One region of the Streptomyces sp. NPDC001492 genome, then DNA from elsewhere that is predicted to be linked to it. Evidence: riboswitches for the same ligand, from Rfam matches in the RefSeq annotation. Region 1 holds a riboswitch; each other region holds the start of a gene.
What was found. A riboswitch is a leader RNA that binds a small molecule or an ion and turns the genes downstream of it on or off. The one in region 1 is predicted to bind cyclic di-AMP.

Region 1 (7,687 bases):
CGGCCATGGAGCCTCCCGTCACCGTCGTCGCCACGATCACCTCGGAGTGGCTCAGCCGCCTCAAGGTCCCCCAGGGCGAGGTCAACCGCACGGCACGCCAGGTACTGAACCGGGTCACGCCGATCGTGCTGCCGCGGCTCCTGCGGGAGGAGGACCTGCCCGAGGCCCGGCGTCTGTATCCGCAGGAGGACTTCACCGATCGCGGGATCGGCGAGCTGATGGTCGCCGCGCCGCTCGTGGAGGCGCGCTTCAACGGCGGGCGTGACACCTGTCCCGAGGGCTGGGCGGTGGTCCGGGCCGCGGCCGACTGGCACCGCATGGGCTGTGAAACACCGCTCACCGGGGACGCGTTGGCGCAGCTGTTCGCGCGCTACCTCGCCGCCGGCCCCAGCAATCGCGCCATGACCGAGGCGGCCCTGGGGACCGGCGTCGCCTGGGCGACGGAGCCGGTGGCCGGAAGCATCGCGCTGCTGCGCGAGTCCCGGGACGCGGGCCCGTCCCCGAGCGGTGCCGGAGCCGAGGACGGGGACGACCGCCGCTACGAGGCCTTTGCCTACCTTCCCGGCTACCTCGACGGCCGCGACGACCCGGAGACCTCGCCGGTCCCCCGGTTCGCCTGGGAATGGGCCGTGCGCGCCGTACCGCCCGACCACCTGCTCGGCGTCGCGTTCGCCGCGTTCACGCGGAAGGAACAGGACGTGGCCGTCGGCGCGCTGGAACGTGCCCACACCGATGCGACGAACCGCGGAGTCAGGGCCTGGGCGGCGCTGATGCTCGGCGAAATGGCCATGTATCTCAAGGACATGGCGCGCGCCAAGGTGCTGTTGGAGGAGGCGGCGGGTTCCGGATCGTCCGACGTCCTGCCGTTGGCCCAGGTCGACCTCGCCGCCGTACTGCAGGTCACGGGTGACATGGCCGGCGCACGCCGGCAACTGGAGGCGGCGATCGCGTCCGGCGATCCGCAGGCGGCTCCGCTGGCCCGGGCGAGCCTGGGTGGCGTGCTGCTGAGCCAGGGCGAGACCGAGCGGGCCCGGGAACTGCTCGAATCCGCACTGGAGTCGGGAGACTCCCAGGTCGTGCCGATCGCACAGTCCGGTTTCGCCGGGTTGATCGTGCAGCGCGGCGAGATGTCCGGCGCGGGGGCCCGGGCGAAGCGCGCCCCGTCCGCCGCGCTGCCCTCCGGCGCACAGTCCCGCCTCGTCGGCACGGAGCCGCTGAGCCTGCCGCGTGCGGTACGCCAGTCCGCCATCGCGTCGGCGGTACCGCTCGCCCAGGTCAATCTGAGCGCGGCCCTGCTCGACGAGGGCGAGCTGGACCGCGCCGACGAACTGCTGGCTGCGGCGCTGTCCTCCGGGAATCCGCTGGTGGTGCCACTGGCCCAGGCGAACCTCGGTGCGCTGTGCATCCAGCGGGGCGAGCTGGACCGGGCCCGCGATCTGCTGGACGCGGCCGCCGCGTCCGAGCATCTCTTCGCCTCCGAACACGCCCAGGTCACCCTTGCCTGGCTGTACTGCCTGGAGGAGAGACTGGACGAGGCCGATGCCGTCCTGGAGCGCGCCGTCCACTTCACCAATCCGGAGCAGGTGCTGCGTGCCCAAGGCCTGCTCGCCGCGGTGCAGGCGGCACGTGGCGACTTCGAGGCCGCTGCCGAACGGCTCCAGAGGGTCGTCGACTCGGGCCACCCCGGCTGGGCCGCCGTCGCCCGCTCCGACCAGGCGATGTACTGGGCCCAGGCCGGCTACGACGACCGCGCCCTGGCCGCGCTCACCGAGGTCGCGGAGTCCGGTCACCCGGATCAGGCTCCCCGTGCCGCGGACCTGCTGGGCGACGTGAAGACAGCGCTGGAGGACTGGCCGGGCGCCGAGGCCGCCTACCGCGCCGCGATCGCCTCGGGCCACCGGGTCTGGGCCCCGATGGCCCGCCTGGACCTCGCCCTGTTGTTCATCAGGCTCGGCGACGAGCGCGGGCCGGACCTGCTCACCGAGATCATCGACTCCGACGAGCCCGATCTGGCGCCGCGCGCCGCCGACCTGCTCGGCGACACACTGGCCGCCCGCGGCGACTGGGCGGGGGCCGAGGCCGCCTACCAGCGGGCCATGGACTTCGGACACCAGCACTGGTCGGCCGTCGCCCGGATCGATCTGGCGCTGATGCTGGCCGAGCGGGAGGACGGAACTCGGCGCGCCGAGGCCCTGTTCACCGCGGAGGCCCGGTCGGGCTCGGCACTGGCCGAGATCGCCGAGGCGTTCCTGGGCATCCTCCTCGTGCAGGAGCAGCGCACCGAAGAGGGTCGCCCGATCCTGGCCCGCATCGCGGAGTCCGACTCCGAGGAGGCAAGGGACCTCGCAGGCGTCCAACTCGCGAAGCTGGCAGCCCAGGAAGGCCGGCCGGAGGAGGCGGCCGAGCGCTTTGAGGCGCTGCTGGCCTCCGACAGCCGGATCGCCACGTCGTTGACCCCGCTCGCCCTGGCCCATCTGGGGGCGATCAAGCTGCAGCAGGGCGACGTGGAGGCAGCCCTGGACCTCCTCGACGAGGCGACCGCCTCCGGGCAGACGGACGCGACGGCCGTCGCGCTCCTCGGCCGCGGCGAGTACCTGGTCGAGGTGGGCGACATGGCGGCGGCCCAGCCGTATCTGCGGGCGGCGCTCGACCTGGACGAGCCGGACGTCACCCCGCGGGCGCTCGCCCACCTCGGCTGGACGCAACTCGCCGAGAACGACCTGGAAGAGGCCCGTGAAACCCTCACGCGGGCACTGGCCACCGACACGCCCTCGATCGAGCCGCTGACCCGCCGCCTCCTCGGCAGCGCACTCGCCCGGCTCGGCCGTCGCACGGAGGCCCGCGAGACGCTTCTTCCGCTGGCCCGCTCGGACGACCCGGAGCACCGGCCCCAGGCTCTGGTGATCCTGGGCCGGTTGGCCATGCTGGACGGATACACGGCCGAGGGACAGCACTGGTTGCGCGAAGCGGTCGCATCGGACGACCCGGACGCCAGAACCCTGGCCCTGACCGCCCTCGGCGACGCCCCCGTCGCCTCGCGACCGGCTCTCGTGCCCGCGGGCTCGGACACCCGACCGCGGGAGATCACCACCACCCCGGGCAGGAGCGACGCCCCCGCCCCGGACGTACGGCCCTCGTCCGCCCCCGAGGAGCCCGCACGGCGGGCACCCTCGGGCGACGGCCCGCCCTCCGTCGGCCTGCCGCCCGGCCTGTTCCTGCTTCTGGGTCGCATCGCCGAGGGCGAAGGTCTCCCCGACGAGGCCCGCTACTGGCTCGAGAAGGCCCTGGCCGCCGGCCTCACCCCGGACGCCGCACGCCCGCTGCTGACGGCGCTCCCGGCCGACGACACCACCGTCTGAGCACGCAAGCGACCCATGCTGCGGCCCGGCAGGGAGGACCGACACGGCGCCGCGGCGCGAGCCCATGCAGCGCGCCGCAGCGGGTCACTCCGGCGCGGGCGTCACAGCACCGTGAAGGTCCACAGCAGATTGGTGCTGCTGCCGTACGTCGACTGCTTGGTGCCGGAGCCCGAGGCGACGTTGCCGCCGCCGTCGAGGACCAGGCCACCGGCCGGATGCACACAGCCTCGCCCGCAGCCCAGCAAGAGGTCATTGCGCCTGTTCAGGGCCCGTATTGCGGGTTGCCGCAATCCGCGTTTCCGCCCTGCCGGGGCGGCGGCGCCTGGGATAGCGTGAAAGGCAGAAAGGCCATTTGGCTGGGGCTCTTGGGCGCTAGCCCCCGTCCTTACGGGGGCTAGCGCATCAGCGGGCCGGAATCGCGTAGCGACCGAGTGTGCTGTGGTGTCAGTGGCCCGCACCATGGTGAATTTCGTCGAGGGGGGTGTTCCCGTGCTCTCTGGCCGCAGGTACCGGCTTTCGCTCACTGAAGATCAGGGTGCTTTGTGCGAGGAGTTCGGCAACATCTGTCGGGCGGTGTGGAACACCGGTCTTGATCAGCGGCGTCAGTACCGGCATCGGGGCGGATGGATGAACTTCGCGCCGCAATGCGCGGAGTTGGCCGACGCCAAACGCGAGCATGACTGGTTGAAGGCTGCGCCCTCGCACATCTTGCAGCAGGCCTTGAGGGACGTGGATCGAGCATGCCGAAGGCATGGCACGTTCAAGGTCCGCTGGCGTTCGAAGGCGCTCTGGTCGCCCTCGTTCCGGTTCCCGGATGCCAAGCAGATCCAAGTTGAACGCCTCAGCCGCAAATGGGGCCGCGTCAAGTTGCCGAAGCTGGGATGGGTGCGCTTCCGCTGGTCTCGTCAGCTCGGCGGGGCCGTGCGGTCGGCAACTGTAAGCCGCAAGGGCGCGCACTGGTTCGTATCGTTCCTCGTGGACGACGAGCAGGCCGCGCCCGCTGCACATGCGATGCCGGATACTGCGGTCGGCATAGACGCGGCGTGAGGGTCGCGGTGACGACCAGCGCTGGTCACTTCCATGACCGGCCGTTCATCACTGCGGGCGAGAAGACCCGCTACCGCAGGCTTCAGCAGCGGCTCGCGCGCCAGAAGAAGGGGAGCGCGAACCGGCGTAAGACGGTCGCGGCGATGAACCGGATCATGGGGCGAGCCATCGACCGGCGGGCGGACTTCTGCGCCCACCTGGCGAATCGCTTCACGTCTCGCAACGCGCTGGTGGTCCTGGAAGACCTCAAGACGCGCGCCATGTCGAAGTCGGCGTCCGGCACGATCGCCGAGCCAGGCCGACGCGTGGCCCAGAAACGCGGCTTGAACCGGGCCATCCTCGACAAGGGATGGCACAAGCTCGAACTGGCCCTCACCAGCGCGGCTCGGTACACGGGTCCCTGACCGCCGCGTACGCGTACGCCGAGCGCGGCGCGGCAGCAGGCCCCGCCGGTCTGATCCGTGCCCAGCTCCACGCCTGGGCGCTGCTGCCGACCCTCGCTCAGCAGGGCCGCGACCAGGAGGCGGCCGCCGCCCTCGACGTGGCCTTGACCGAACTCGAAGCCGACCCGGCAGGCCAAGCACCCGGGCGTTTCGGCTTCGACGAACCCGAACTCGCCCTGCACCAGGCCGAAGCGCACCTCACGCTGGGCCGCACCGAGCAGGCCCGCGCCCGCGCCGAGGCCTCCGCGGCCGCCTGCACCACCGGCAGCCCCGGATGGGCCGCCGCCACCCTCGTTCTTGCCCAGGGTGAGGCCTCCGACCAGCCGTCCGACGCCGCTCAGCGCGCCCTGGACGTCATCGACCGGGTGCCGCCGAGCCGCCTGCGCGCCACCGCCCGCACCCGGCTGCAGCGGCTGGAGGGCCTGCTCGCCGCCCGCCCCGCCGAGTATGTGGCCGATCTCCGCGAGCGCCTGCGCACCCTGCCGCCTCCTGTGGACGCGTCCGGCGCCGCATCGGCGTAACGCCGTTGTTGGGCATGGCCTGGCTACGGCACGGGGGACCGAGGGCGGTCCGGGGTCATTCGTCGTCTTCCTCGGGCCCGTCGTCACTGTTGTTCATCGCGTCGTAGAAGGCCTCGTCGTCGTACTCGATGCTGACGTACTGGGGCTCGAAGAGGTCGTCGTCTGGGTCGATGCCTTCGGATGACCGCATCACCTTGACGTCGCGCCGGCGGCCCTGGGGGCGGTGCTTCTCCTCGAAGCGCTGCCGGCCCTCTGATGTCACGTCATGCCCCGCGGGGGCGACGGCTCGTCAGGTTGCCGTCGCCCCCGCGGGAGAGTCAGCTGACCCGGCCGTACCAGACCCTGGAGGTCCAGATCTTCTGCAGCTTCACGACGTCCCCGGTCTTCGGGGCGTGCCAGATCTTCCCCTTCCCGGCGTAGATGCCCACGTGGTAGACGTTGGAGCCCGAGTGGAAGAACACAAGGTCTCCGGCCTTCCGGCTCTTCGCGGAGATGTGCTGGGTCTTGTTGTACTGCTGGGCCGCTGTACGGGGCAGCTTCTTGCCCGCCTTCTTGAACGAGTACAGCGTGAGCCCTGAGCAGTCGAACCGGCGCGGTCCGCTGGCGCCCCACTTGTACGGGGAACCCTTTTTGGAAGCCGCGATCTGGAGTGCCTTCGTCGCCATGGTGGCTGCCGAGGCGTCGGAGGCGACGCCCGGGACCACGATGGAGCCGCCCACTGCGGCGATGGTGAGGGCCGAGGCCGTACCGGCCCGGACCATCAGCGACGGGACACGATTGAGCGCAGTCATGCGCAACCCTTCGTCAGCCGCCTGTGAAGGATGACCTGTCGGATTCGGGCTGGCGAAGTTGCCCGGCCGCTGACGCGGCTTCACCCCAAGGGCTGCTCGACCCGGTCATGGCGTGACCGTTCCGGCGACCCGTCTTGCTTGGGTCCTCCACTCCTGCCGATCCACTCCTGTCGACCGGTCATCCGGGCGGCGGCAGGACTCGGCGTCCGCCCGGATCGCCCCGCCGCTGCGGCGGGGGCTTGTCGTCAGACAGGGATCTTCACCCATACAAGTCCGAAAATCCCAATGGAACCGGGGGTTTGTGTCGTTACTCACCACTCACCCGTTCGGGTGGACACCCCTGCGTTCGAGGGGGCGTTGAGACCCCCGAGGAGGCCCGGACCAGCACCGGAGCATCACATTCCGGCCTTGCGGCAGGCGCGTTGCGCAACCCTGACGGTCGCGAAAAAGGAGCCGCGACTACGCCGAATGGGGGTACCTCGTTTGGTCCGTTTGAACTCCGGTCCGGACGCTTCGCCGAGGGGTGGAAGGTCCAGACCGGTCACGTGCGTCAACTGTGGGGCGGTGGCGGCACCGTGACCCGGGCGGTCCGCCGCTCCCCGTCGAGCACCCGCAGGGCGCGCCCCAGCGTCGGGGCGTGCAGTTCGGTCTCGCCCCGCTGGTGCATCAGAGCCAGGGCGTCGCGCAGCTGGGCCGCCTTGCTCACCAGCGCCTGCGCGGCCCGCAGCCCGCGATACGTGTCGCCGTGCTGCGCGGGGTTGATGCGGCCGAGCAGGTCGACCACGTCGAGGTAACGGTCGATCAACTCGCCCTCGGCGCGCGTGAGGGCGGGCAGCGGCGGGAGTTCGGGTGGGAGCACCGGCCGCTCACCGCCCGGTGGGCGGGGCGAGGGTGGCCTTGCGGCTGGGGATGATCCGGTCCACCAGGCCGTATTCCACGGCTTCCTGGGCGTTCAGGATCTTGTCCCGCTCGATGTCCGCGGCGACCTGCTCCGGGCTGCGTCCCGTGTGCCGTACGAGCATCTCCTCCAGCCGGGCCCGCATCCGGCCCAACTCCTCGGCCTGGATGGCCAGATCGCTGGTCTGTCCCTCGATGGGCTCGGCCAGGAGCGGCTGATGGATCACCACGCGTGCCCCCGGCAGCGCGAACCGCTTGCCCGGCGTGCCCGCCCCCAGCAGCACCGCGGCGGACGAGCCGGCCTGCCCGAGACAGATCGTCTCCACGTCGCAGCCGACGTACTGCATCGTGTCGTAGATCGCCGACATGGCGGTGAACGAGCCGCCCGGGGAGTTGATGTAGAGCGAGATGTCCTGGTCCGGGTTCTGGTACTCGAGATGCATGAACTGGGCCATCACATCGTTCGCCGAGGTGTCGTCGATCGGCGTCCCGAGAAAGACGATCCGCTCCTCCAGGAGCTTGGAGTACGGATCCATCGTCTTGGTGCCGGAGCTGGTGCGCTCGGTGAACTCGGGCAGGACGTAACGGGCGGACGGTCGGGTCATCGGTACCCCTCCTTCTGCGTCTGT
Region 2 (7,687 bases), on a different contig from region 1:
CTCCGCGACACCCTGCTCCTTCAGCGGAGCGATGTCCGCCTCGGGGATGATCCCGCCGCCGAAGACCAGGATGTCCTCAGCGTCCCGCTCCTTGAGCAGCTTGATCACCGCGGCGAAGAGCGTGTTGTGGGCACCGGACAGGATCGACAGCCCGATCGCGTCGGCGTCCTCCTGGATCGCGGTGTCGACGATCTGCTCGGGGGTCTGGTGAAGGCCGGTGTAGATGACCTCCATACCCGCGTCGCGCAACGCACGCGCGATCACCTTGGCCCCGCGATCGTGGCCGTCGAGCCCCGGCTTGGCCACCACCACGCGGATCGGACCGGCTGCCACACCCATCACTGCCTCCATGAAGCGACTGCATCCATCCCTACCGACAAGTACTGGGTACCCGAACCGGCCGGGGAAGTGAACGAACGTTATCGCCAGCATCCCGCAACCGGCAGTTTCGCGGTGAAGAGCGAGGGGGAAATCACACGATGGGACACGTTCACCGCGCAGCGTTCCGGCGGGAACACGCGCAACTGGAGCCGCAAAGGAGCCGCCGCACCACCGCGCCGCAGACCGCGCGCCGTGGCGATGCGGTGTGTCGACGATGCCGTGAAGGACCGTCGACCGCCTTCCGCGGCCTCAACGAGGGCACACGGGGGACAGAGGCGTCTCCTGCGTGCCGACAGGAGGTCGGCCATGAAGGTCACGAGGGCAGCGCTGCCCTTTCTCCCGCTCTGCCAGCGACTGCTCCCGAGCAGACTGGCGGGACTCTCCCTGGCCCTGCTGAAGGCGACCGCCCTGGAACTCGCGATCCTCGCGGGACACCTCCTCCTCTATCCCTCCGGCGTCATCCAGGAACGCCGAGGGTCATCGGTCCCGCTCCCGTCGGCGGACGGCGCAGCACAGCTGCCGACCGGGACCAAACCCCCGGTCGTCCTCCTGCACGGCTTCATCGACAACCGCTCGGTTTTCGTGCTGCTGCGCCGCAGCCTCGCCCAGCACGGCAGGCAGCAGGTCGAGTCGCTCAACTATTCGCCGCTGACCTGCGACATCCGCACCGCGGCCGAGCTGCTGAGCCGGCACATAGAAGAAATCTGCGAGCGCACGGGCAGCAGGCAGGTCGACATCGTCGGACACAGCCTCGGCGGACTGATAGCGCGGTACTACGTGCAGCGGCTGGGCGGCGACATCCGCGTCCGCACGCTGGTGACGCTCGGCACCCCGCACTCCGGCACCCGGGTGGTACCGCTGGCGAACGCCCACCCGATCGTCCGCCAGATGCGCCCCGGCTCGGAGCTGCTCGAGGAGCTGACCCGGCCCGCGCCGGGCTGCCGTACGCACTTCGTGAGTTTCTGGAGCGACCTCGATCACCTGATGGACCCACTGGAGACCGCCTGTATCGACCACCCCGACCTGATGGTGCAGAACGTGCAGGTCAGCGGGATCGGACATCTCGCCCTGCCCGTGCACCCCGCCGTGGCGACCGGGATACGCCAGGCCCTCGACGCCGAGGGAACAGGAGCAGAAGCCGCCGCGCACGCCGGCGGCCTGACAGTGGCCTGACCCCGCCTCTTACAGCCCCGTCCACAGCCGCATCCGGTACGGCCGTATCCGTACAGCCCGCTCACAGCCCTGAACGGCACCCGGACAGCACTCGCACGGCTTTCCGACAGCCATTTGGCCTCGAACATTCTTCGAACACAGGGCCAAAGCCGTGCCCGTCGTCCCCCGAAACACGGCCGAATGCCCGTTTCCTGCGCGCACGAAACCTGTTGAAGATTGTCGAGCCCGTATACCGCCGGGTACAGTCACCGCACTGCTCTGGCAGCCCCTGTTGTCGAGGCGAAAGAGAAGTTGGTGAACGACCGTCACCCGTCGGGGACCATGACCCCGGCTCCGGCTTCCGATGCCGCCTCGGCGCACTACGCGTCGTACGGCACGCAGGAAGCCCAGTACGGCGACTTCACCACGTACAGCGGCTACGACTCCAGTGGTTTTGCGACCGGCGGCCACGCCACCGCGACCTTCGCCGCAGACCCCCTGTTCGGCAGCCTCCCGGGCGAGAGCACGGGTTCGTACGACTCCGGCCAGTGGGCCACGGGCGGCCACCAGACCCTGAACTACGACGCGTACGCGGCACAGCACCATGCCGCCTACGACACCGGTGTGTACGACACGACCCTCTGGGCCGCCGACCACCAGCCGCTTCCCGTCATCCCACCGCAGGCCACCGGGCACGACGTCTCAGGCCAGTGGGATGCGAACGCCTGGCTGCAGCCCGACCACTCGGGCAGCACCGCCGATCAGACCCAGCAGTGGGAATGGGGCACCCAGGCCTTCGACACCGGGGCGTACGACGCCACACAGTGGAACTCCGAGGGCCCCGAGGCCGACGGCACCGCCGCGCCCGCCGGAACCGCCGACGACCACGAGCAGCAGGCCGAGCACGCTGCGTACGAGGAATCCCTCCCGGACGACGGCCAGTCGAACGCCACCGGAGAGCTGCCCTCGGTGACCCCGCTCCTCGACGAGCAGGAAGAGGTCAGGTCGGCTCCGGTCTCACGCGCGGGCTCCCGCAGCGGGGCCCGCTCCCGCCGTCGCGCGCCTGCCAAGCGGTCCGCGCTGCTGACCATCGCCGTGCCCTCGGCGTGTGTGATGGGCGTGGCCGGTATCGCCGCCGCCTCCGTGGGCACCTTCACCGGCGACCAGGGCACCTCGACGACCGCGTCGGACGCACATGCGGTGAAACCATCCGCCGCCAACAACAAGCTGGACACCCAGCTCCGGAGCCTCTCCGCCGGCGCCGACGACTTCGCCGACCGGGCCAGCCGTACGCAGGAGCGCATCGACCTCAAGGCCCAGCAGGAGGCCGAGAAGAAGAAGGCGGCAGCGGAGGCGGCCCGCAAGGAGCGGCTGCGCCCGAAGTACGTCCTTCCGGTCACCCAGAGGGGGCTCAGCGCCTACTTCGGGCAGGCCGGCATCAACTGGATGTCCGTACACACCGGCATCGACTTCCCCGTCTCGTACGGCACGACGGTGATGGCCGCGACCGACGGCACCGTGCGCACAGAGTGGAACAGTGCGTACGGGAACATGATGATAGTGACAGCGAAGGACGGCACGGAGACGTGGTACTGCCATCTCTCCAGCTATCGCGTCGCCTCCGGTACGACGGTCAAGGCCGGCGACCCGATCGCGTACTCGGGGAACTCCGGCAACTCGACCGGCCCGCATCTGCACTTCGAGGTCCGGCCGGGCGGGGGTTCGGCGATCGACCCGCTGCCGTGGCTGCGGAGCCACGGGCTCGACCCGACTTAGGAGACCCGGGGGCCGCGCCCCCTGGGTCCTGTCACAGCTTCTCCACCGGCGCATACCGCAGCAGCAGGCGCTTCGGCTTGGTGTCGCCGAAGTCGATCGTCGCCTCGGCGTTGCCGCCCGTGCCCTTCACGGCCACGACCGTGCCGAGTCCGAACTGGTCGTGTGTGACCCGGTCACCCACGGCCAGCGAGACCACCGGCTTCTCGGAGGCCCGGCTCGTGGCGAATCCGGACGCACCCGACGCCGACGAACGGGAGCGCGAGGAAGACAGCGAGGACGCCACGGCCGACGCCGGTCCGGAGGAGACCGGGGCGGCGGCGCCCGTCCGCTTCCAGTCGACGTGCTGTGCCGGGATCTCCTCCAGGAACCGGGAGGGCGGGTTGTACGACGGCTGGCCCCACGCACTGCGCAGGGAGGAGCGGGTCAGGTACAGCCGCTCACGCGCGCGGGTGATGCCGACGTACGCGAGCCGCCGCTCCTCCTCCAGCTCCTTGGTCTGGCCGAGGGCGCGCATGTGCGGGAAGACGCCGTCCTCCATGCCGGTGAGGAAGACCACCGGGAACTCGAGGCCCTTGGCGGTGTGCAGGGTCATCAGGGTGATGACTCCGGAGCCGTCCTCGTCCTCGTCGGGGATCTGGTCCGAGTCGGCGACCAGTGCGACGCGCTCCAGGAACTCGGCGAGACCGGGGGACTCCTCGCCCTCGCCCGCCTCCTGCTCGAACTCCAGGGCCACGGCGGCGAGTTCCTGGAGGTTCTCGATGCGGGTCTCGTCCTGCGGGTCGGTGGAGGCCTGCAACTCGGCGAGGTAGCCGGTGCGTTCGAGGATCGCCTCCAGGACGGTCGCCGGGCCCGCGCCGGACTCGACGATCGTCCGGAGGTCCTCCATCAGCGTGTTGAACCGCTTGACGGCGTTGGCCGACCGCGCCGCCATGCCGTAGGCCTCGTCGACGCGGCGCAGCGCCTGCGGGAAGCTGATCTTCTCCCGCTGGGCGAGGGCGTCGATCATCGCCTCCGCGCGGTCGCCGATGCCGCGCTTGGGGACGTTCAGGATGCGGCGCAGCGGCACCGAGTCCTCGGGGTTGGCCAGCACCCGCAGATAGGCCAGGACGTCCCGGACCTCCTTGCGCTCGTAGAAGCGGACACCGCCGACGACCTTGTAGGGCAGGCCGACGCGGATGAAGACCTCTTCGAAGACACGGGACTGGGCGTTGGTGCGGTAGAAGACGGCGACGTCCGAGGCCTTCGTCTCGCCGGCGTCCGTGAGACGGTCTATCTCGTCGGCGACGAACTGGGCCTCGTCGTGCTCCGTGTCGGCGACGTAGCCGGTGATGCGGGCGCCCGCGCCCGCGTTCGTCCACAGGTTCTTGGGGCGGCGGGACTCGTTGCGCTCGATGACCGCGTTGGCCGCGGAGAGGATCGTCTGGGTGGAGCGGTAGTTCTGCTCCAGCAGGATCGTCGTCGCGTCCGGGTAGTCCTCCTCGAACTGGAGGATGTTGCGGATCGTCGCACCGCGGAAGGCGTAGATCGACTGGTCGGCGTCGCCCACGACGCACAGTTCGGCGGGCTGCAGGTCGTACTCGTTCGGCGGTACGTCCTCGTCGTGCGCGCCGGTGCCGACGAGTTCCCGTACGAGCGCGTACTGGGCGTGGTTGGTGTCCTGGTACTCGTCGACCAGGACGTGCCGGAAGCGACGGCGGTAGTGCTCGGCGACGTCCGGGAAGGCGCGCAGCAGGTTGACCGTCGTCATGATCAGGTCGTCGAAGTCGAGGGCGTTCGCCTCGCGCAGCCGCGACTGGTACATGGCGTAGGCCTGGGCGAGGGTCTTCTCGAAGCCGTCGGCGGCCTGGGCGGCGAAGTCCTCCTCGTCGATCAGCTCGTTCTTGAGGTTCGAGATCTTGGCGCTGAAGGACTTCGGCGGGTAGCGCTTGGGGTCGAGGTCCAGGTCGCGGCAGACCAGGGCCATCAGGCGCTTGCTGTCGGCCGCGTCGTAGATCGAGAACGACGAGGTGAAGCCGAGCTTCTTGCTCTCCCGGCGCAGGATGCGCACGCACGCGCTGTGGAAGGTCATCACCCACATCGCGTTCGCGCGCGGGCCGACGAGCTGCTCGACGCGCTCCTTCATCTCGCCCGCGGCCTTGTTGGTGAAGGTGATCGCGAGGACCTGGCCCGGATGCACGTTCCGCTCGCCCAGGAGGTAGGCGATGCGGTGGGTGAGCACGCGGGTCTTGCCGGAGCCGGCGCCCGCCACGATGAGCAGGGGGGTGCCGGAGTGGACGACGGCCGCGCGCTGGTTCTCGTTCAGCCCGTCCAGGAGCGCGGCCGGGTCGATCGCCGGGCGGGGGGCGCCGTTGCGGTAGTAGGCCTCCCGGTCCGGGGGCACGTCGAACTTCCCGCCGAACAGATCGTCCGGGACCGGCTCCGGTCCGTGATCGTCCTCGGGCGGCGGCGGAGGTTCCTCCTCGTGCCCGCGGGGGGCCTGGAGGTTCGCCAGGAAGCTGTCGTCAAAGAGGCTGCTCATCGCTCTCCGAGTCTAGGGCGCCCCACTGACAGCCCGCCGCCGCCCTGAGAACATCGCCGGAATCCACTGACTCCCCAGCCCCCGCCGGCCGCGGAATCCCTGATTCTTCCGGACCTGGCCGCGAGGTTTCCCTCCAGAACCGTGCCGTCACAGCCCGTAATTGAACAGGCCGAGACAGCTACCGAAGCGGGCAGATGTCGCCACTCCGGAAAAACACAGACAAGACGCCACGCTTCCTCCCGAACTGACGACTGCGTGCGGCCCGCTGACCAAAGGTCACGAAAATGTATCGGGCATATCGAACATCATCCTTCACAGGGGCCACACGAGTTGGCTACCGTTCCGGCAGGCCGCACGACCCCCACCGGCGAACGTCGCCGGGCCGCGCGGCCTCCGCCGAGTCCGGGGCGCCGCCGCGCATCCGGAGCCGGGGACCCACACCGACCTTGGGGTGAATCGGTCCTCCCTTTCGAGGCACGGACCGTAGGGCAACCCTTCCGAAGCACGCGCCCGAACCCGACAGCTAACTCGGTAGGCGGAAGACGGAAGGAGTCGCCTCCCTTGGCGTCGCACCGCAAGTCGCGCCCCGCGGGTACGCGCGTAGCAGGCATACGCACCCCCGCCCTCGCCACGGCCGCCCTCACCTCGGTGGCCCTGCTGTCCCAGTCGGCGAACGCCGCCCCCACTGCCGACGGCAAGCCCAGCCTCGAAGAGGTCGAGAAGAAGGTCGACGACCTCTACCGCCAGGCGGAGTCGGCCACCGAGAAGTACAACGCGGCCAAAGAGAAGACCACGAAGCAGCGCAAGAACGTCGACACCCTCCTCGACGACGTCGCCAGGCGCACGCAGAAGCTCAACGAGGAGCGGGAGCAGCTCGGTTCCTTCGCCGCGGCCCAGTACCGGACCGGAGCCGCCGCACCCGACACGGCGACCTTCCTGCTCGCGGACTCCCCACAGGACTACTTCGACCAGACGCAGCTCATGGGGCGGCTGACCTCTCGCCAGAAGAGCGCGGTCGACGACTACTTCACCGAGCAGTCCGCGACGATGAAGAAGCGCGAGGAGGCCTCCAGGAGCCTTCAGACGCTCACCGAGACGCAGAGCGACCTCCAGACCGCCAAGTCCACGGTGCAGAAGAAGCTCTCCGACGCGCGCGCGCTGCTGTCGAAGCTGACCGCCGAGGAGAAGGCGCGGCTCGCGGCTGTCCAGAAGCAGAAGGAGGAGGAGGCCGCGCGCAAGGCCGCGGAGCTGGCGAAGCAGCAGGCGGCGGCGGAGAAGGCCAAGGAAGAGGCCGCGGCCCGGGACAGCGGCTCCTCCGCGGGCTCGGGATCCACCTCCGCCGGCGACTCCTCGTACGCCACCAAGGCCGAGAAGGCGCTCGCCTTCGCCCGCGCCCAGATCGGCAAGCCGTACGTCTGGGGCGCCACCGGCCCCGACTCCTACGACTGCTCCGGCCTCACCCAGGCCGCCTGGAAGGCCGCGGGCGTCGACCTTCCGCGCACCACCTACGACCAGGTGAACGCCGGCACCACGGTCTCCCTCACCGACGCGCAGCCCGGCGACCTGATCTTCTTCTACGACGACATCAGCCACGTCGGCCTCTACATCGGCAACGGCATGATGATCCACGCCCCGAAGCCCGGCGCCTACGTCCGCGAGGAGTCGGTCTACTACGGCGGCGCATCGATCATCCACAGTGTGGTGCGGCCCGCCTGAGGCACCGGGGAGCAGAGCACGCGCGCGTGCGGGGCAGTTTGTGACGCACGCGCGCGTGGCCCGCCCTCAACCCGCGCCGCACTCCCTAGCATCGGCCCCATGCCCGGCAGCACCGGCCCCAAGGCCGGCCCGACCTTCCTCCGC
Region 3 (7,687 bases), on a different contig from region 1:
CGACAACTTCCCGCCGGGGCTGACGGGCCGGACCCTGGTTCTCACCGGTCGGCTCTCACCGCGCCTGTTCGGGCTGTTCATGCAGCAGATGCGGGTGCGGGCGGTGCGCCGGCTGCCGATCGCATTCGGCCGGCTGACCAAGCGGGGCGATGCGGCCACCGCGCGCTGGATGCGCCCGGTGCTGCGGCAGCCGGCCATCCGCCGTGACGCCGTACGCCTCCTCCGCGGCGCGAACCGGGCCACCCGCCGCCTGCTCGAAGCCACGGCCGAACGTCTGCCGCTCTTCGACCGGCCCGCCCTGGTGGTCTGGGCGCGCGAGGACCGGGTGATGCCGCCCGAGCACGGCCGTCGCCTTGCCGCGCTGCTGCCGCAGGGGCGGCTCGTCGAGGTGGACGACGGCTACACGCTGCTCCCCCTGGACCGGCCGGCGGAACTGGCGCGGATCATCCGGGAGTTCGTGCGCACCACTCAGGTGCTCTGACCGGCCAACCCTCTCGACGCCTGCCGTCCCTTGGCGGGTGCAGTCTGATTCCGGCGACCCCGTACCGACCAGAAAACGCATCAGCGTGCCCACCCTTCATGACCTGTTGGCCGCCGACCCCTACCCCGGGCACGGAGTCCTGTGCGCCCGCCCACCGAGGCGCTCAGCGGCTTCGAGCACGAACCCGACCCCCCGATCCGCACCTCCCGCCTCACCACGCTGATCAGTCGCGACGGCGGACGCACCACCGTCTTCGGGGCCGCCCGACCCCGCCGGGCGGCGTGAGGCCACGTACATGCCCTGATGCCGACGTTGCCGTCCTCGTCACGAGGGTGTGAGCGGAAGGTCGTCCGTGTAGGCGTTGACGGGTGGGGAGATGCGCTCGGTGCGGTGGACGTCCAGGGCCGCCGTCGCGGACTTCGTGCCGAGCGTGCCCTTGGGGTGCCAGGTTCCGGTGACGGCCACCCAGGTGTTGGCCGGCAGCGCGGGCGCCCCGTACATGCGGACCTTGACCGACTGCGAGTCCGCCGCGCAGCACGTGAAGATGATCCGGGTGAGATACCAGCCGCCGCCCTGCCCCGCCGGGGTGACGAACCCGGTCATGCGGATGCTGCGGCCTCTGACGGCCTGCTCCCGGTCCTGCTGGACCCGGGCGGTGAAGTCGGTGAGGGTCATCGGCAGCGGGACGGTCGCGGGCAGCGGATCGAACCGCTGCGCCTTCGGCACGGCCTTGTTGTTCGCGTGCGAGGCCGTGTACGCGCCGAGGGCGGGCGGGGCGTAGAGGAGCAGGCTGAGCGCGGGCAGGAACAGCAGCCAGGCGATACGGGGTGCGGTGGAGTGGTCGTGGCCGTGTGCGTGCGCGTCGGCTTCGGGGGCCGCGCGGTCCAGCGCCGCTCCTGCCAGGCCCAGCAGCAGGAGCAGCACCCCGGAGGCGATCAGCAGGGGGCGCAGGCCTTCCTTGACGTAGCGCAGACACAGGTCGCTGAACAGGGCGGCGTGCAGCAGCCCCAGGCCGGTCAGGACCAGCAGGAGGACTTGGGCGTGGCGCTTCACAGCAGTGCGCCTCCGATCAGGACGCCCGCGGCGACGGCCACCACCGTCGTCGCGGTCGAGAAGCGCAGGGCGAAGGACCGGCCGAACGTGCCCGCCTGAAGGGCGATCAGCTTCAGGTCGACCATCGGGCCGACCACCATGAACACCAGCCGCGCGGTGGGCGAGAACCCGGTGAGCGAGGCGGCGACGAACGCGTCGGCCTCCGAGCAGACGGCGAGCAGGACGGCGAGCGCGGCCAGGAAGAGCACCGACAGCCACGGCGAGCCGGAGAAGGTGTCGAGGACCGAGCGCGGCACCGCCACGTTGAAGGTGGCCGCGGCCATGGCGCCCAGCACCAGGAAGCCCCCGGCGTGCAGGAAGTCGTGCTGGAAGCCGAGGCGGAACTCCCTCCAGCGGCTGTGCCCCGAGCGGTGGCCCGCAGGGCGGACTGCCGGTCGCAGCCACTCCTCGCGTCCCAGCCAGAGCCACAGCCAGCCCATCGCGGCCGCGGTGACGAGCGAGGCCAGCAGCCGGGCGGCGACCATGGCCGGGTTTCCCGGGAAGGCGACGGCCGTGGCGGTCAGCACGATCGGGTTGATGGCGGGGGCGGAGAGGAGGAAGGCGAACGCGGCGGACGGAGTGACACCGCGGCGGATCAGGCTGTTCGCGACCGGCACCGAGGCGCACTCGCAGCCCGGCAGGACGACGCCCGCGACGCCGGCCACCGGGACGGCGAGTGCGGGCCTGCGGGGCAGGATCCGGGTGAACAGGTCGGCCGGGACGAACGCGTTGATCGCCCCCGACAGGACCGTGCCCAGGAGCAGGAAGGGCAGCGCCTGGACGGTGATGGCCAGACAGACCGTGCGCCAGGCCGCGACGGCGGGCTGGTTCAGCCATCCGACGCCGGTGAGGGAGAGGATCGCCACCGAGCCGGCGGCGGTGACGATGACGAGGGGCAGGGACCGCCCGGTGACACGGCGCCCCTGATGGCCGGCCGGCGCGACGAGCGCCGCTTGCTCCGCCACACCAACCAGTTCATCCGTTTTATTCATATTTACTCCGGATGTCGGATGTCGTGGCGAAGATATGCCAGGATCACTCCCCTCACCGTGCGCACACGCCGCCGCGGGCGGATGAATGAACGGGACCGGCCAGAACCGGGCGGCACCCCGCAGGCTCTGACCGGCCTCGGAGGCATGCCGACCGCGCTCACCCGACCGCGACGTGATCGTTCGGGCAGGGGCGCTCGACCCCCGTCCCCGGCGACTCCGCCCGCCGTACCTGAAGGAGGGGCCGGGCGGTCGCCCGCTTGCGGCCGCGTTCATGGAGCAGCGCCAGGACGATCGCGGTGCCGACCGCGATCAGGTGCTCGCGACCGGCCAGATTGGGTACGGCGATCGACTCCCACACCATCGACCCGCCGGTGAGGGCGAACACGACGGGAGCGCGCCTGACGACGGCGAGATAGGTGAAGAGGCCCACGACGGCGGCAGAGGGTCCGGTGTCCAGCACCTGCCCGATCCCGGGCGGCAGCCCCAGCCCGCCCCAGCCCGGGCCCAGCGCGAGCATCACGCGCACCATGAGGGTGCCGGCAAGGGTGGTCGCGTAGGAGATGACGAGCGTTGCGGCCCGGCCGAGCGTCAGCTCGGCGAGGGCGAACGCGAGGAACAGGCTCGTGATCCCGCCCCACACGGGCAGATCCAGGGCCGGGACATACAGCGACACCGGCGTCCGCAGCAGGGCCAGCCACAACGGCAGGTCGCCCCTGACGCCGCCGAGCAGCCGCACCACCACCGCACCGGCCGGCCGCTGTGCCAGGGCATGGAAGAAGATGACGCCGAAGGCGGCCAGGAACGCCAGGAACAGTGCGGGCAGCCCACGACGTCTGAGCTGCCGCACCGGATCGACGACGATGGCCTGCCACTCGCCGCGCAGCGTGCGCCCGACGAACGCCGCCACCCGCCACGGCCCACCGCGTGACGGACGGTATCCACGGCCGGCCGGGTCGTCCCACGGTCCGTGGGCAGGCAGCCGGTCCGCGGCGGCGCCCGCGCGCCGCACCCCCTTGCGAAGCAAAACTCCCCCGCCTCCCGTCCATCGCCCCACCGGATGGTCGGAACGGGGCGAGGCCACCCCGGGGGAGGCTAGGCCCGGCGGCGGGGCTTCCTTCGCTTGGCGCCCTGGGAGACGTCGGAACCGGCCCTCGGGTTGCGCCCCGCCGACTTCCCGGCCGTCTTCCCCGCTGCCGGCTTGCGCCGGGTACCGGCCGAGCCGCCCGCCTTGCCCTTCGTTTCCGGTGCCGGCGCCTTGCGGCCGCGGGAGCTGTTGACGGTGCGGCCGCGGACGATTCCGATGAAGTCCTCGACCAGGTCCGTGGTCGCCTCCTCGGGCCACGCCAGGGCGACGCTCGACTCGGGGGCGTCCACCAGCGGCCGGTACGTGAGGTCCTTGCGGTGGTACAGACGGGCCAGCGACTGGGGGACGACCAGGAGGCCGACGCCCGCCGCGACGAGTTCCATGGCGTCCTCGGTGGTGGCGGGGCGCTCGAAGGCGGGCTCGCCCGGCGGCCGGTCCCAGTCGAAGACGTCGTCGAGGGGGTGGAAGAGGACCTCGTCCGCGAGGTCCGCCACGGTCACCTCGTCCGCCGCCGTGATCACGTGGTCCTTGGGGACGACGACGACCGTCGTCTCGGTGTAGAGGGGGATCGCGCTGAAGAACGTACGGTCGACCGGCAGCCGTACGAGTCCCGCGTCGGCCCCGCCGGCCCGCAGCACGCCGGATGCCTCGGCGGCCGGTACGGCGAGGAGGCTCAGCGGGATGTCGGGCAGGCGCTCGTTCCAGATCCGCGCCCACTTGGCGGGCGTCGCCCCCGGGACGTACGCGAGCCGGAACGCCTGGGATTCCTCGGAGCCTGTCACCAGGCCAGGCTACCGGCCGTGGTCGGAGGTCTCGAACACGCTCGATACCCTGGAGGGCATGAACTCGCACCAGAGCACCCAGACGATGAAGCCCGCGACCGCGGCGAAGAAGCTGGGTGTGTACCTCGATGCCACCCCCGCCGAGTTCCGGGAGGGTGTCGTCTCACGAGCCGAGCTCGACCAGCTCCAGGCCGAGCCACCCGAGTGGCTGCGCGAGCTGCGAGCGAACGGCCCGCACCCCCGTCCGGTGGTCGCGGCGAAGCTGGGTGTCTCCATCGCGGGTCTGGCCCGCGGCGGGATCACCGAGGCACTCACCACCGAGCAGATCGAGACCCTGAAGCAGGAACAGCCCGAGTGGCTGCAGAAGGAGCGCGCCACCCAGGCCGAGGTCCGCAAGGAGGCGGCGCGCATCAAGAAGCGCAACGCCGAGCGCGAGGAGCGCGGCGACGGTCCGCGGCCCTGACACGGCCTGTTCGCGACGGACGGTTGCCGTCCGGATCCACTGCGTGCACAACGCACGGATCTGACGGCCCGTCACGATGAAGGTCACAAAAGCGTATCGGACATTCCGGCCTTCAACCTTCACACGAGCCGCACAAGTTGGCTAGCGTGGCATCAGGCCGCACGAGTTCCTCCGGCGAACCCCGCCGGGACGCGCGGCCTCCGCCGAATCCGGTGCGCCCCCGTGGCAGCCGGAACCGGGGACCCAACCGAACCACGGGGTGAATCGGCCCAACTGCCCGCCCGGGCAGGGGCCGTAGGGCATGCCTTCCGGAACCGACCGCCCGAACCCGACAGCTAACTCGGTAGGCGGAGTACGGAAGGAGTACGGCTCCCATGGCGCCGGATCGACCATCGCGCACCGGAGGCATCGGCCTTCCCGGTATGCGCAATTCCGCTCTCGCGACCGCCGCCCTCACCTCGGTGGCGCTGTTCTCGCAGACCGCCGACGCCGCACCGACCACGGGTGACGAGGGCCCCAGCCGCGAGGCCGTCCGGCAGCGGGTGAGCAGCCTCTACGACCAGGCCGAGTCCGACACCGGCAACTTCAACTTCACCCGCGCCCAGTTGATGGGAGCACGGCCGCCCGCCGCCCCGCCCCGCGACCGCGGCCGCTCGGATCCGGCACTCGACTCGGTGTCCCGGCGGTGGTTCGAGGGAGCGCGTGCGTCCCTGGGCCCGACGGTTCCCGCGGTGCTGCCGGCCGACCGTACGCCGGCCCGAGGGGCGGAGCCCCGGCCCGCGCGTCCGGCGGACAGCCGCAGCGCCGCCGATGGGCCGGGGGCGAGCGTCCGGCCCGTGGCCGAGCTGCCCTCCGCGGAGTCCCGCAGGCCGGTGGCCGAGCTGACCGCCGGCCCCACGGCCGCGCTGCCCGCCATTCCGCAGCCCCGCCAGGAGGCCGCTCCCGCCCTGCCCGCGGCGGCCCCCGAGTCGAAGCAGTCCTCCCTGCGCAGGTCCAAGGAGCAGAACCAGCGCAAGATCGCGGCGGCCAGCGAGCTGCTGTACCGGTACACCGCCCGGCAGACCTCCGCGCCGCGCCCGGCCGCCCAGGCCCTGCCGTCCCAGCAGCCCTGGCAGGACCAGGGGGACCAGACCCACCGGGCGAACGAGGAGGCGTGGCGGCTGCAGCAGCCGACGGTCCTCGACACGGGCGTGACCCCGGCCGTCGGGCAGCTCATGCAGCCGTCCGTGCTCGACACCGGCATGTACCCGACCGGTGAGCAGCTCATGCAGCCGTCCGTGCTCGACACCGGCGTACCCGCGGTCGAGGAGCGGATCATGCAGCCGTCCGTGCTCGACACGGGCGTCACCCCGGCCGCGGACTGGCGTGCGCAGCCTTCTGCGCTCGACACCGGCACACCCACGGCCGAGGAGTGGCGCACCCAGCCGTCCGTCCTCGACACCGGCGTCACCCCCGCCGCGGACTGGCGTGCGCAGCCTTCTGCGCTCGACACCGGCACACCCACGGCCGAGGAGTGGCGCACCCAGCCGTCCGTCCTCGACACCGGCGGCATACCCCAGGCCGGGGGTTGGACCATGCAGCCGTCCGTGCTCGAGACGGGCGTGCCCGCCGCCGGCAGCTCAGCCGTCACCAAGGCCGACAGGGCGATCGACTTCGCCCGTGCCCAGATCGGCAGGCCGTGCCTGTGGGGTGCGGTCGGGCCGGAGTCGTACGACAACGCCGGACTCACCCAGGCCGCCTGGCGGGCCGCCGGGGTCACCCTGCCACGCACCACCTACGAGCAGGCGAGCGCCGGCACGGTGATTCCCCTCGCCGAGAGCCGCCCCGGAGACCTGATCTTCTTCAACGACAACTTCAGCCACGTCGGCATCTGCACCGGCAACGGCCTGATGATTCACGCGCCCGGCCCGGGCGCGGTCATCCGCGAGGACTCGGTCCACTACGCCGGTGAAGCCGCGGTCCGTATCGCCGTACGTCCCGCGTGAGGTCAGGAACGCCGGTCGGGGCGTGACACCGACAGCTCGATCAACAGCGAGGCCGCCGACGGAAGTCGGCGGCCTCCTTGTTGTTCCTCACACGTACGGAGATTCCGGTGGACGGGGGCCTCACCCCGCACGGTGGCGTCAAGTCGATCTCGGATGCGATGCGTGCGAACCCGCCCGTGCCGGAGTGAGCCGTGCGGGGCCGCCGGTCCCCCGCGCCGGCGGCCCCGCACGGCGTGGGGGACCGATGGCCGCCCCAGGCCCTGTCGCCGGGACTCCCCCGCTGCGGCTGCCGTGGCGCCGATGTGCTGGAGTGTCCGAGAACGTCGTTGTTGCTCGAGGGTGCTCGCATGCAGTGTCGGGCAGCGGACGGCGTCGCCGGTATGGGTACAACTGCGTACGCGGCGCACGAGCGGAGAAGAACGTGGCACAGGTGCCGGGCGGGGCCCACGAACGCATGCTGTCGGTGGCCGTCGCCGCCCTCAACGAGCGCGAGCCGGATCGGCTGTGGCCGCTGCTGGCGAGCGCCCTGCCCGGCCTGTGCGGCGGCGAGACCCTGATCTACAAGCTCGACGACTGGAACGAGGCCCGGGGCACGGTCGGCATGCCGTCCGAGGTCGCCGTCGCGTTCGACGGGCTCGGCAAGGAGGATCTGGGCCTGCTGCGGGCGGGTTTTCCGTTCGCGGACCACTACGCGGCCGGGCCGGACCGGACTCCCCGCACGGCGCGCGAGGCGGCCGGTGCCGCATGGTCCGCGAGCCCGACCGCGCGGCTGATCGGCGACATCATGGACGCGGACCACGTGCTGGCC
Region 4 (7,687 bases), on a different contig from region 1:
ACTCCTGGAGCCGCTGCCGCTGCCCGGGATTGCGCAACAGCGCGTAGGTGCCGTTGCCGATCAGGTTGATGGTGGTCTCGAAGCCGGCGAAGAGAAGCACGAAGCACATCGCGGCGGCCTCGTTCTCCGTGAGGTGCTCGCCGTGGTCGGAGGCGCGGATGAGACCCGAGATCAGGTCCTCGCCGAGGTCGCCGCGCTTGCGGTGGATGAGTTCGGCGAGATAGCCGCGGATCTTCTTCACGGAGCGGGCGACACCGCCGCGCGGACCGCCGCCGTGCCGGATCATCATCCCCGCCCAGTCGCGGAAGTCGTCCTGGTCCTCACGCGGGACGCCGAGCAGATCGCAGATCGCGTAGATGGGGAGGGGGAAGGCGAAGTCGTGGATCAGATCGGCCTCGCCGTGCGGCGCGAACCGGTCGATGAGGTCGTCCGTCAACTCCTGCACCCGCGGCGCGAATTCGGCCACCCGGCGCGGGGTGAACGCCTTGGAGACGAGACGGCGCAGCCGGGTGTGGTCCGGGGGGTCGATATTGAGCAGATGCGTCATGAGGTTGGCGCTGCGCTCACCCGGGATACCGGTCCGGCTCTTGCCCTGCGCGTCCTCGGCGTGGTGCTCGGGGTTCTTCGAGAGCCGCCCGTCCGCGAGCGCCTGACGTGCGTCGGCGTAGCGGGTCACCAGCCATGCCTCGACCCCGCTGGGAAGTTTCGTCCAGTGGACGGGGGAGTGCTCGCGCAGCCAGGCGTAGGCCGGATACGGGTCGCCGGCGAATTCCCAGGTGAAGAGTTCGGGTGCGGTGTTCGGGACGTTCACAGGACGACCGTATCCGCAGCGCGCCGGCGGATGCGCCGCCGCTGCGAACCGGTCAAACGTGACGCGCGTTCAAGTCTGTGATCTTCACGTGATCTACGCGGCATTAACTTGTGACAAGTGATCGGCAGCCGCTACGTTCACGGTCCAGCGCGGTGGCATCGAACGCCTGTCGGTGTCATGCGCCGCGCGGTCACTGCTGTCTTGTGAAAGGCCTCCGCATGCTCTCCGGGAACGGTCGACACCGTCGCCCCCGTCAGGCTCCGGCAATCCTCGTCGCGGCCGGGGTGACCGGCTCCGCCATCGCGATCCCGCTCTTCGCCGCCGGCGGCGCGAGCGCCGCGGACGGCACCACCTGGGACAAGGTGGCGCAGTGCGAGACGGGCGGCTCCTGGAGCGAGAACGGCGGCAACGGGTTCTACGGCGGGCTCAAGTTGACCCAGGAGAACTGGGAGAAGTACGGCGGCCTCGACTACGCCCCCCGGGCCGACCTCGCCAGCCGTAACCAGCAGATAGCCGTCGCCGAGAAGCTCCTGGACGACCAGGGCGTCGGCGCCTTCCACACCTGCGGGCTGACCTCCGGGCTCACCAAGGACGCGGGTTCGGCCGACATCGACACCGGTGTGCTGGGCGGCGGTTCCGGTTCGTCCGATTCCTCCGGAGGGTCGGACTCGACCGGTCTCTCCAACTCCTCGGGCAGCGCTTCCGATAGGTCCTCTTCGTCGGATTCGTCCTCCAGCGCCTCCCCTTCGACCTCCGCGAGCGCGACGGACAACTCCACCGAATCCGGTACATCCGCCTCGCCTTCCACCTCTGCGTCCAAGAAGGCCACGGGCAACTCGCAGGGTGCCGACAGCTCGGCGACAGACGGGGCGAAGGGTGACGACTCGGACAATCCCGAGCCCCCGGCGTCCACTTGGACCCTCGTCGACACCGGCACGACCGGCACCGGCCGCCACCGCGGCGCCAGCGCCGAGGAGACGGCAGGCAAGGCCGCCGACTCGACCAAGGCCGACGGCGGCACGCACGACACGTACACCGTCCACGCCGGCGACACCCTCGCCTCGATCGCCGACTCCCTTCACCTGGACGGCGGGTGGCGTGCGCTCTACGCCGAGAACAAGAAGGCCATCGGTACCGACCCGAACCACATCTTCGCCGGTCAGACCCTGAAACTCAGTGCCGAATAGGGCGAAAAACAACGGGAGTTCACGTCACACTTCGCCACTGAATGTCCGGTTTGGTGAAAGTGTGGGATGAGTCTCAGAAGCCCTGATCGTCTTTGAAATTCGGCGGAACGCGTGTCTACCGTCGTCACCGCTCGTCAACACGAGCCCCGGCTGCCGCAACGCCGAATCCTGCCAGCGGCGGTACGGGAACAGTCGTCGCGTAAAGCGCCGTAGGCAGGAGCGGGGGACCCAAGGTAGGTGCCTGCCCGGGCAGTTGACGGGCGGCTAGGGGTGTAGCCGTGTCTCGTGAGAGCGAGAGCACGGCCGGGCAACTCAACCGGCCCGAACCCGACAGCTCACCTCGCAGGCGTCGGTGAGGGGATCGAACCATGCTGTTTTCCGGCAAGGGCAAGCACCGCCGTCCGTCCAAGGCCACCCGCGTCGCCGCGCTCGCCGGCGTCACTGGTGTCGCCATCGCCGCTCCGCTGATGGCGGCCGGCAACGCCTCCGCCGCCACCGCCTCCGAGTGGGACAAGGTCGCCCAGTGCGAGTCCGGCGGCAACTGGTCCATCAACACCGGGAACGGCTACTACGGCGGCCTGCAGTTCTCCGCCTCCACCTGGGCCGCGTACGGCGGCACCGCCTACGCCCCGCAGGCCAACCAGGCCAGCAAGGCGCAGCAGATAGCCGTCGCCGAGAAGGTCCTCGCCTCCCAGGGCAAGGGCGCCTGGCCGGTCTGCGGCACGGGCCTGTCCGGTGCCGCCTACAACGGCAGCGCCCCCTCCACCGGCGCCCGCTCCAGCGACTCGCAGGCCGCCTCCCGCTCCGCCGAGCGCCCGGCCGCGAAGACCGAGAGCACGAAGACCCAGAAGACCGTCACCACCCCGACCGGCAAGAAGGTCAAGAAGGGCGACGGCGAGTACAAGGTCGTCAAGGGCGACACCCTCAGCTCGATCGCCGAGAAGCACGGCGTCAAGGGCGGCTGGCAGAAGCTGTTCAAGCTGAACAAGGACATCGTCTCCGACGCCAACCTCATCTACCCGGGCCAGCAGCTGCACCTCAAGTGACGGCCTCGCGGTCTCCCCGCTCCGGTGCGTGTTCCCCCGTACGCACCGGGGCGGGGTTCTTTTTGCGCCCTCTCTTTGTTCCGTTCGGAAACAATTTACTCTCGGTTCTGCCCAAGAGGTGGTCGGCAGCGTGGCCGATCGGCCTCAGGCGGTTAGGCTCATCCCGCAGAGCCACCGCGCTACTGCCGTAGCCGTGTCACATCCAAGAAGGAGATGCTCGTGCCGTCCATCGACGTCGTCGTAGCCCGGGAAATCCTGGACTCCCGAGGCAACCCCACGGTCGAGGTCGAGGTCGGCCTCGACGACGGCAGCACGGGTCGTGCCGCCGTCCCGTCCGGCGCCTCCACGGGCGCCTTCGAGGCCATCGAGCTCCGCGACGGTGACCCCAACCGCTACCAGGGCAAGGGCGTCGAGAAGGCCGTCCTCGCCGTCATCGAGCAGATCGGCCCCGAGCTGGTCGGCTACGACGCCACCGAGCAGCGCCTGATCGACCAGGCCATGTTCGACCTGGACGCCACCGACAACAAGGGCTCCCTCGGCGCCAACGCCATCCTCGGCGTCTCCCTCGCCGTCGCCCACGCCGCCTCCGAGGCCAGCGACCTGCCGCTCTTCCGCTACCTGGGCGGCCCGAACGCGCACCTGCTGCCGGTGCCGATGATGAACATCCTGAACGGCGGCTCGCACGCCGACTCCAACGTGGACATCCAGGAGTTCATGATCGCCCCGATCGGCGCGGAGTCCTTCTCCGAGGCCCTGCGCTGGGGCGCCGAGGTCTACCACACCCTCAAGAAGGTGCTGAAGACCAAGGGCCTGTCCACCGGCCTCGGCGACGAGGGCGGCTTCGCCCCGAACCTGGAGTCCAACCGCGCCGCGCTCGACCTCATCATCGAGGCCATCAAGCAGGCCGGCTACGTCCCCGGCGAGCAGATCGCGCTCGCGCTCGACGTCGCCGCCTCCGAGTTCTACAAGGACGGCACGTACGAGTTCGAGGGCAAGTCCCGCTCGGCCGCCGAGATGACCGAGTACTACGAGGAGCTCGTGGCGGCCTACCCGCTCGTCTCCATCGAGGACCCGCTGTTCGAGGACGACTGGGCCGGCTGGAAGGTCATCACCGACAAGCTGGGCGACAAGGTCCAGATCGTCGGCGACGACCTGTTCGTCACCAACCCGGAGCGCCTGGCCCGCGGCATCGAGGAGGGCATCGCCAACGCCCTGCTCGTCAAGGTGAACCAGATCGGCTCGCTGACCGAGACCCTGGACGCCGTCGAGATGGCCCAGCGCAACGGCTTCAAGTGCATGATGTCCCACCGCTCCGGCGAGACCGAGGACGTCACCATCGCCGACCTCGCCGTCGCGGTGAACTGCGGCCAGATCAAGACCGGCGCCCCGGCCCGCTCGGACCGCGTCGCCAAGTACAACCAGCTGCTGCGCATCGAGGAGATCCTCGACGACGCCGCGGAGTACGCGGGCCGCAGCGCGTTCCCGCGCTTCAAGGGCTGAGCCTTCCCGCACGTCCGCTCCGCGGACAATCGGGCACAGCAAGGGCTGAGCCTTCCTGGGCTAAGCCTTAGCCAGTCGTACGTACGTCCCCGTACCGGTCCCGTACCGTGTGCGGGGACGTACGCACGTGTGACGGGAGGCGGCGACATGGCCGTGAAGGACCGGGACCGGTTCTCCACCGCGACCAGGATCAGGCTGCTCGGTGAGCAGACGGCGGCCCGGGTCTACCGCTCCCAGACCAAGCGGCAGGCCCGCCGGTCTCGGCTGACCGGCCGGGCGGCGCTGCTGGCCCTGGTGCTGTGCTCGATGGTGGTGGCCCTGGCGTACCCCATAAGGCAGTACGTCTCCCAGCGCTCCCAGATCGCCGATCTCCAGCGGCAGAGGGAGCAGGCCAGGGCGCGGGTCGAGCAGCTGCGCGACCTGAAGGCCCGCTGGCAGGACGACGAGTACGCCGAGCAGCAGATCCGGCTGCGGCTGCACTATGTGCTGCCCGGGGAGACGAGTTACGTCGTGATCGACCCCAGCGTGGCCAAGCAGTCGCGCTTCGAGCAGGGCGCGGGCAACCGCCCCTGGTACACGAACGTCTGGGACGGGGTCGACAAGTCCGACGCCTCCGCCCAGTGAACCGACAGAGGAATTCAGTACAGGCATGGATACGCCCCCGCCGCCCACCCCGCGCACCGAGCCCACCGACGCCGATGTCGAGGCCTTCAAGCAGCAGCTCGGGCGGCCGCCGCGCGGGCTGCGGGCCATCGCGCACCGCTGCCCCTGCGGCCAGCCGGACGTCGTGGAGACGGCCCCCCGCCTGCCGGACGGCACGCCCTTCCCGACGACGTACTACCTGACGTGCCCCCGTGCCGCCTCGGCGATCGGCACGCTGGAGGCGAACGGCGTCATGAAGGAGATGACCGAGCGGCTGGCGACCGACCCGGAGCTGGCCGCCGCCTACCGCGCCGCGCACGAGGACTACCTCGCGCGCCGTGACGCCATCGAGGTCCTGGAGGGCTTCCCCAGCGCGGGCGGCATGCCCGACCGGGTGAAGTGCCTGCACGTGCTGGTGGGCCACTCGCTGGCCGCGGGCCCCGGCGTCAACCCGCTGGGCGACGAGGCGATCGCGATGCTGCCGGAGTGGTGGCTGAAGGGCCCGTGCGTGCAGCCGCTCGAAGCCCCGGACCCGGCGGACGAACTCCCCGGCGAGGCGCAGGGCGAGGTCACTGACCCCACCGCGATCCGCAGCGGCTTCTTCGCGTCCAAGCCGATGGTTCCCGAGGGATTCAGGCGGGTCGCCGCCGTCGACTGCGGTACGAACTCCATCCGCCTGCTCGTCGCCGACGTGAACCCTGTCACCGGTGAGCTGCTGGAACTCGACCGGCGCATGACGATCGTGCGGCTCGGACAGGACGTGGACCGGACCGGGCGGCTGGCCCCCGAGGCGCTGGAGCGGACGTTCGCGGCGTGCCGCGACTACGCGGAGGTGATCCGTGAACTGGGCGCCGACAAGGTGCGGTTCGTGGCCACGTCGGCCTCCCGGGACGCCTCGAACCGCGACGAGTTCGTACGGGGCGTCGTGGACATCCTGGGCGTCGAGCCCGAGGTCATCTCCGGCGAGCAGGAGGCCGAGTTCTCCTTCACCGGGGCGACCAAGGAACTGAAGGGGCGTGACGACCTCGACCGTCCCTACCTGGTGGTCGACATCGGCGGCGGCTCGACCGAGTTCGTCGTGGGCGACGACCATGTGCGCGCGGCGCGCTCCGTCGACGTCGGGTGCGTGCGGATGACCGAGCGGCACCTCGTCCGGGACGGCGCGGTCACCGACCCGCCCGCCGGGGAGCAGATCGCCGCCATGCGGGCCGACATCGAGCGGGCCCTGGACCTCGCCGAGGAGACGGTCCCGCTGCGCGAGGCGCGCACGCTGGTCGGGCTCGCGGGGTCGGTCACGACCGTGTCGGCGATCGCTCAGGAACTGCCCGAGTACGACTCGGAGCGCATCCACCACTCCCGTATCTCCCGCGACAAGGTCCGCGAGATCACCGACTGGCTGCTGCACTCCACCCACGCCGAGCGCGCGGCCGTCCCCTCCATGCATCCGGGGCGTGTCGACGTGATCGGCGCCGGGGCCCTCGTACTGCTCTCGATCATGGAGCGGATCGGCGCCGAGGAGGTCGTGGTCAGCGAGCACGACATCCTCGACGGGATCGCCTTCAAGGTGGCGGAAGACATCCATGCAGGCGAGAAGAGCAATTGACCTGACTCTATGAGGGCTGGGGCTGCACTGACAGCGCCGGGGTCGGGGGCTTGTCGGCGAACCGTCCCCGGTCCTCTCATTCGGTGGGTTATGTTCGAGACCGCCGATCCAAGGGGGTGTCGCCGAGTTGAGGCGATATGGAGAACCGCGATTCCTGCGGAGCGTGGACTACAGCGTTGAGGTGGCCGGAGGAGAGGGTGTTTCGGGTGCGCGTTTCATCGTGAGTGCCACAGATTTGTTTCCGCATCGCCGCGATATGGATCAAATCCGCGCATCCGCTGCACTGAATGTCCCTCGGGGGCTCACCTGGAGCGAGTCCGGCGGGGGAGTGGACCTGCGTACCACCCCCGCCAGGTACGACCTGCTGGGGGAGTACGCCGCGCTCTGCGAGGAGTCATGGTCAGGAGCCGACCGGCAGTCCCTTGCGCACTGGGATTTCCTGAGGGACTTCCTCATTCGCGAGCGTCAGCTCGTGGTGCCCGAATTTGGGTCTCCTCCGCATTCATGGGCGGATCTGCGTAATATTGCGACGTCCGGCATTGCAACCATTGCCGCATTCGGTAATGGTGGAGGAATCCCGACGATGTTGCTCGTGTGGGCGGGCGGCACTGTTGTCGTGCGCTTTCTGGATCCTATTGCGGTTGAGGCGGGCAAGGCTACGGCCGAGGGCATCGGCCAGCTGATTCGGCGTGCCTTCAACCTGCCTTCGGCTCCTTCACTCGGGGTCGGCGAGGAGACGGTCCAATCGGCGCTTCAGGCTGCGCCGGAGAGGGAGGTGCCTCAGGAGGGTGGTTCTCCTGAGGCCTGAGCGCGCCTCCGGGAAGCTCCCTGGGTGTCGAGCGGTCGGTGGCGTAGGTCTCGTTTACTACCGACCAGTAGCCCTCTGGTGAGCAGGTCC

Region 2: linked by a shared signal. The riboswitch ahead of ACWC1K_RS10510 (NlpC/P60 family protein) and the one ahead of ACWC1K_RS26685 (C40 family peptidase) in region 1 are both predicted to bind cyclic di-AMP.
Region 3: linked by a shared signal. The riboswitch ahead of ACWC1K_RS13890 (C40 family peptidase) and the one ahead of ACWC1K_RS26685 (C40 family peptidase) in region 1 are both predicted to bind cyclic di-AMP.
Region 4: linked by a shared signal. The riboswitch ahead of ACWC1K_RS35075 (transglycosylase family protein) and the one ahead of ACWC1K_RS26685 (C40 family peptidase) in region 1 are both predicted to bind cyclic di-AMP.

Annotation. Positions count from the first base shown of each region.
Region 1 covers NZ_JBSFHW010000022.1:41,706-49,392, forward strand. Annotated here, with positions in the region: gene ACWC1K_RS26660 (tetratricopeptide repeat protein) at 1-3,359, shown strand, start outside; gene ACWC1K_RS26665 (RNA-guided endonuclease InsQ/TnpB family protein) at 3,807-4,406, shown strand; gene ACWC1K_RS26670 (transposase) at 4,403-4,810, shown strand; gene ACWC1K_RS26675 (hypothetical protein) at 4,756-5,370, shown strand; gene ACWC1K_RS26680 (hypothetical protein) at 5,426-5,632, opposite strand; gene ACWC1K_RS26685 (C40 family peptidase) at 5,688-6,161, opposite strand; cyclic di-AMP (ydaO/yuaA leader) riboswitch at 6,165-6,298, opposite strand; gene ACWC1K_RS26690 (hypothetical protein) at 6,712-7,020, opposite strand; gene ACWC1K_RS26695 (ATP-dependent Clp protease proteolytic subunit) at 7,028-7,663, opposite strand.
Region 2 covers NZ_JBSFHW010000006.1:212,394-220,080, reverse strand. Annotated here, with positions in the region: gene ACWC1K_RS10530 (cobalamin B12-binding domain-containing protein) at 1-339, opposite strand, end outside; gene ACWC1K_RS10525 (lipase family alpha/beta hydrolase) at 688-1,554, shown strand; gene ACWC1K_RS10520 (M23 family metallopeptidase) at 1,849-3,309, shown strand; gene pcrA (DNA helicase PcrA) at 3,341-5,827, opposite strand; cyclic di-AMP (ydaO/yuaA leader) riboswitch at 6,229-6,380, shown strand; gene ACWC1K_RS10510 (NlpC/P60 family protein) at 6,389-7,543, shown strand; gene ACWC1K_RS10505 (tellurite resistance/C4-dicarboxylate transporter family protein) at 7,643-7,687, shown strand, end outside.
Region 3 covers NZ_JBSFHW010000009.1:21,494-29,180, reverse strand. Annotated here, with positions in the region: gene ACWC1K_RS13925 (alpha/beta fold hydrolase) at 1-481, shown strand, start outside; gene ACWC1K_RS13920 (hypothetical protein) at 623-766, shown strand; gene ACWC1K_RS13915 (TIGR03943 family putative permease subunit) at 806-1,534, opposite strand; gene ACWC1K_RS13910 (permease) at 1,531-2,565, opposite strand; gene ACWC1K_RS13905 (hypothetical protein) at 2,723-3,472, opposite strand; gene ACWC1K_RS13900 (LysR family substrate-binding domain-containing protein) at 3,658-4,431, opposite strand; gene ACWC1K_RS13895 (DUF5997 family protein) at 4,490-4,894, shown strand; cyclic di-AMP (ydaO/yuaA leader) riboswitch at 5,086-5,260, shown strand; gene ACWC1K_RS13890 (C40 family peptidase) at 5,317-6,879, shown strand; partial or broken gene ACWC1K_RS13885 (3-oxoacyl-ACP reductase) at 6,963-7,067, shown strand; gene ACWC1K_RS13880 (LuxR C-terminal-related transcriptional regulator) at 7,301-7,687, shown strand, end outside.
Region 4 covers NZ_JBSFHW010000035.1:30,092-37,778, forward strand. Annotated here, with positions in the region: gene ACWC1K_RS35065 (cytochrome P450 family protein) at 1-811, opposite strand, end outside; gene ACWC1K_RS35070 (transglycosylase family protein) at 1,030-1,998, shown strand; cyclic di-AMP (ydaO/yuaA leader) riboswitch at 2,194-2,362, shown strand; gene ACWC1K_RS35075 (transglycosylase family protein) at 2,367-3,044, shown strand; gene eno (phosphopyruvate hydratase) at 3,258-4,544, shown strand; gene ACWC1K_RS35085 (FtsB family cell division protein) at 4,692-5,168, shown strand; partial or broken gene ACWC1K_RS35090 (DUF501 domain-containing protein) at 5,194-5,595, shown strand; gene ACWC1K_RS35095 (Ppx/GppA phosphatase family protein) at 5,803-6,789, shown strand; gene ACWC1K_RS35100 (hypothetical protein) at 6,953-7,597, shown strand.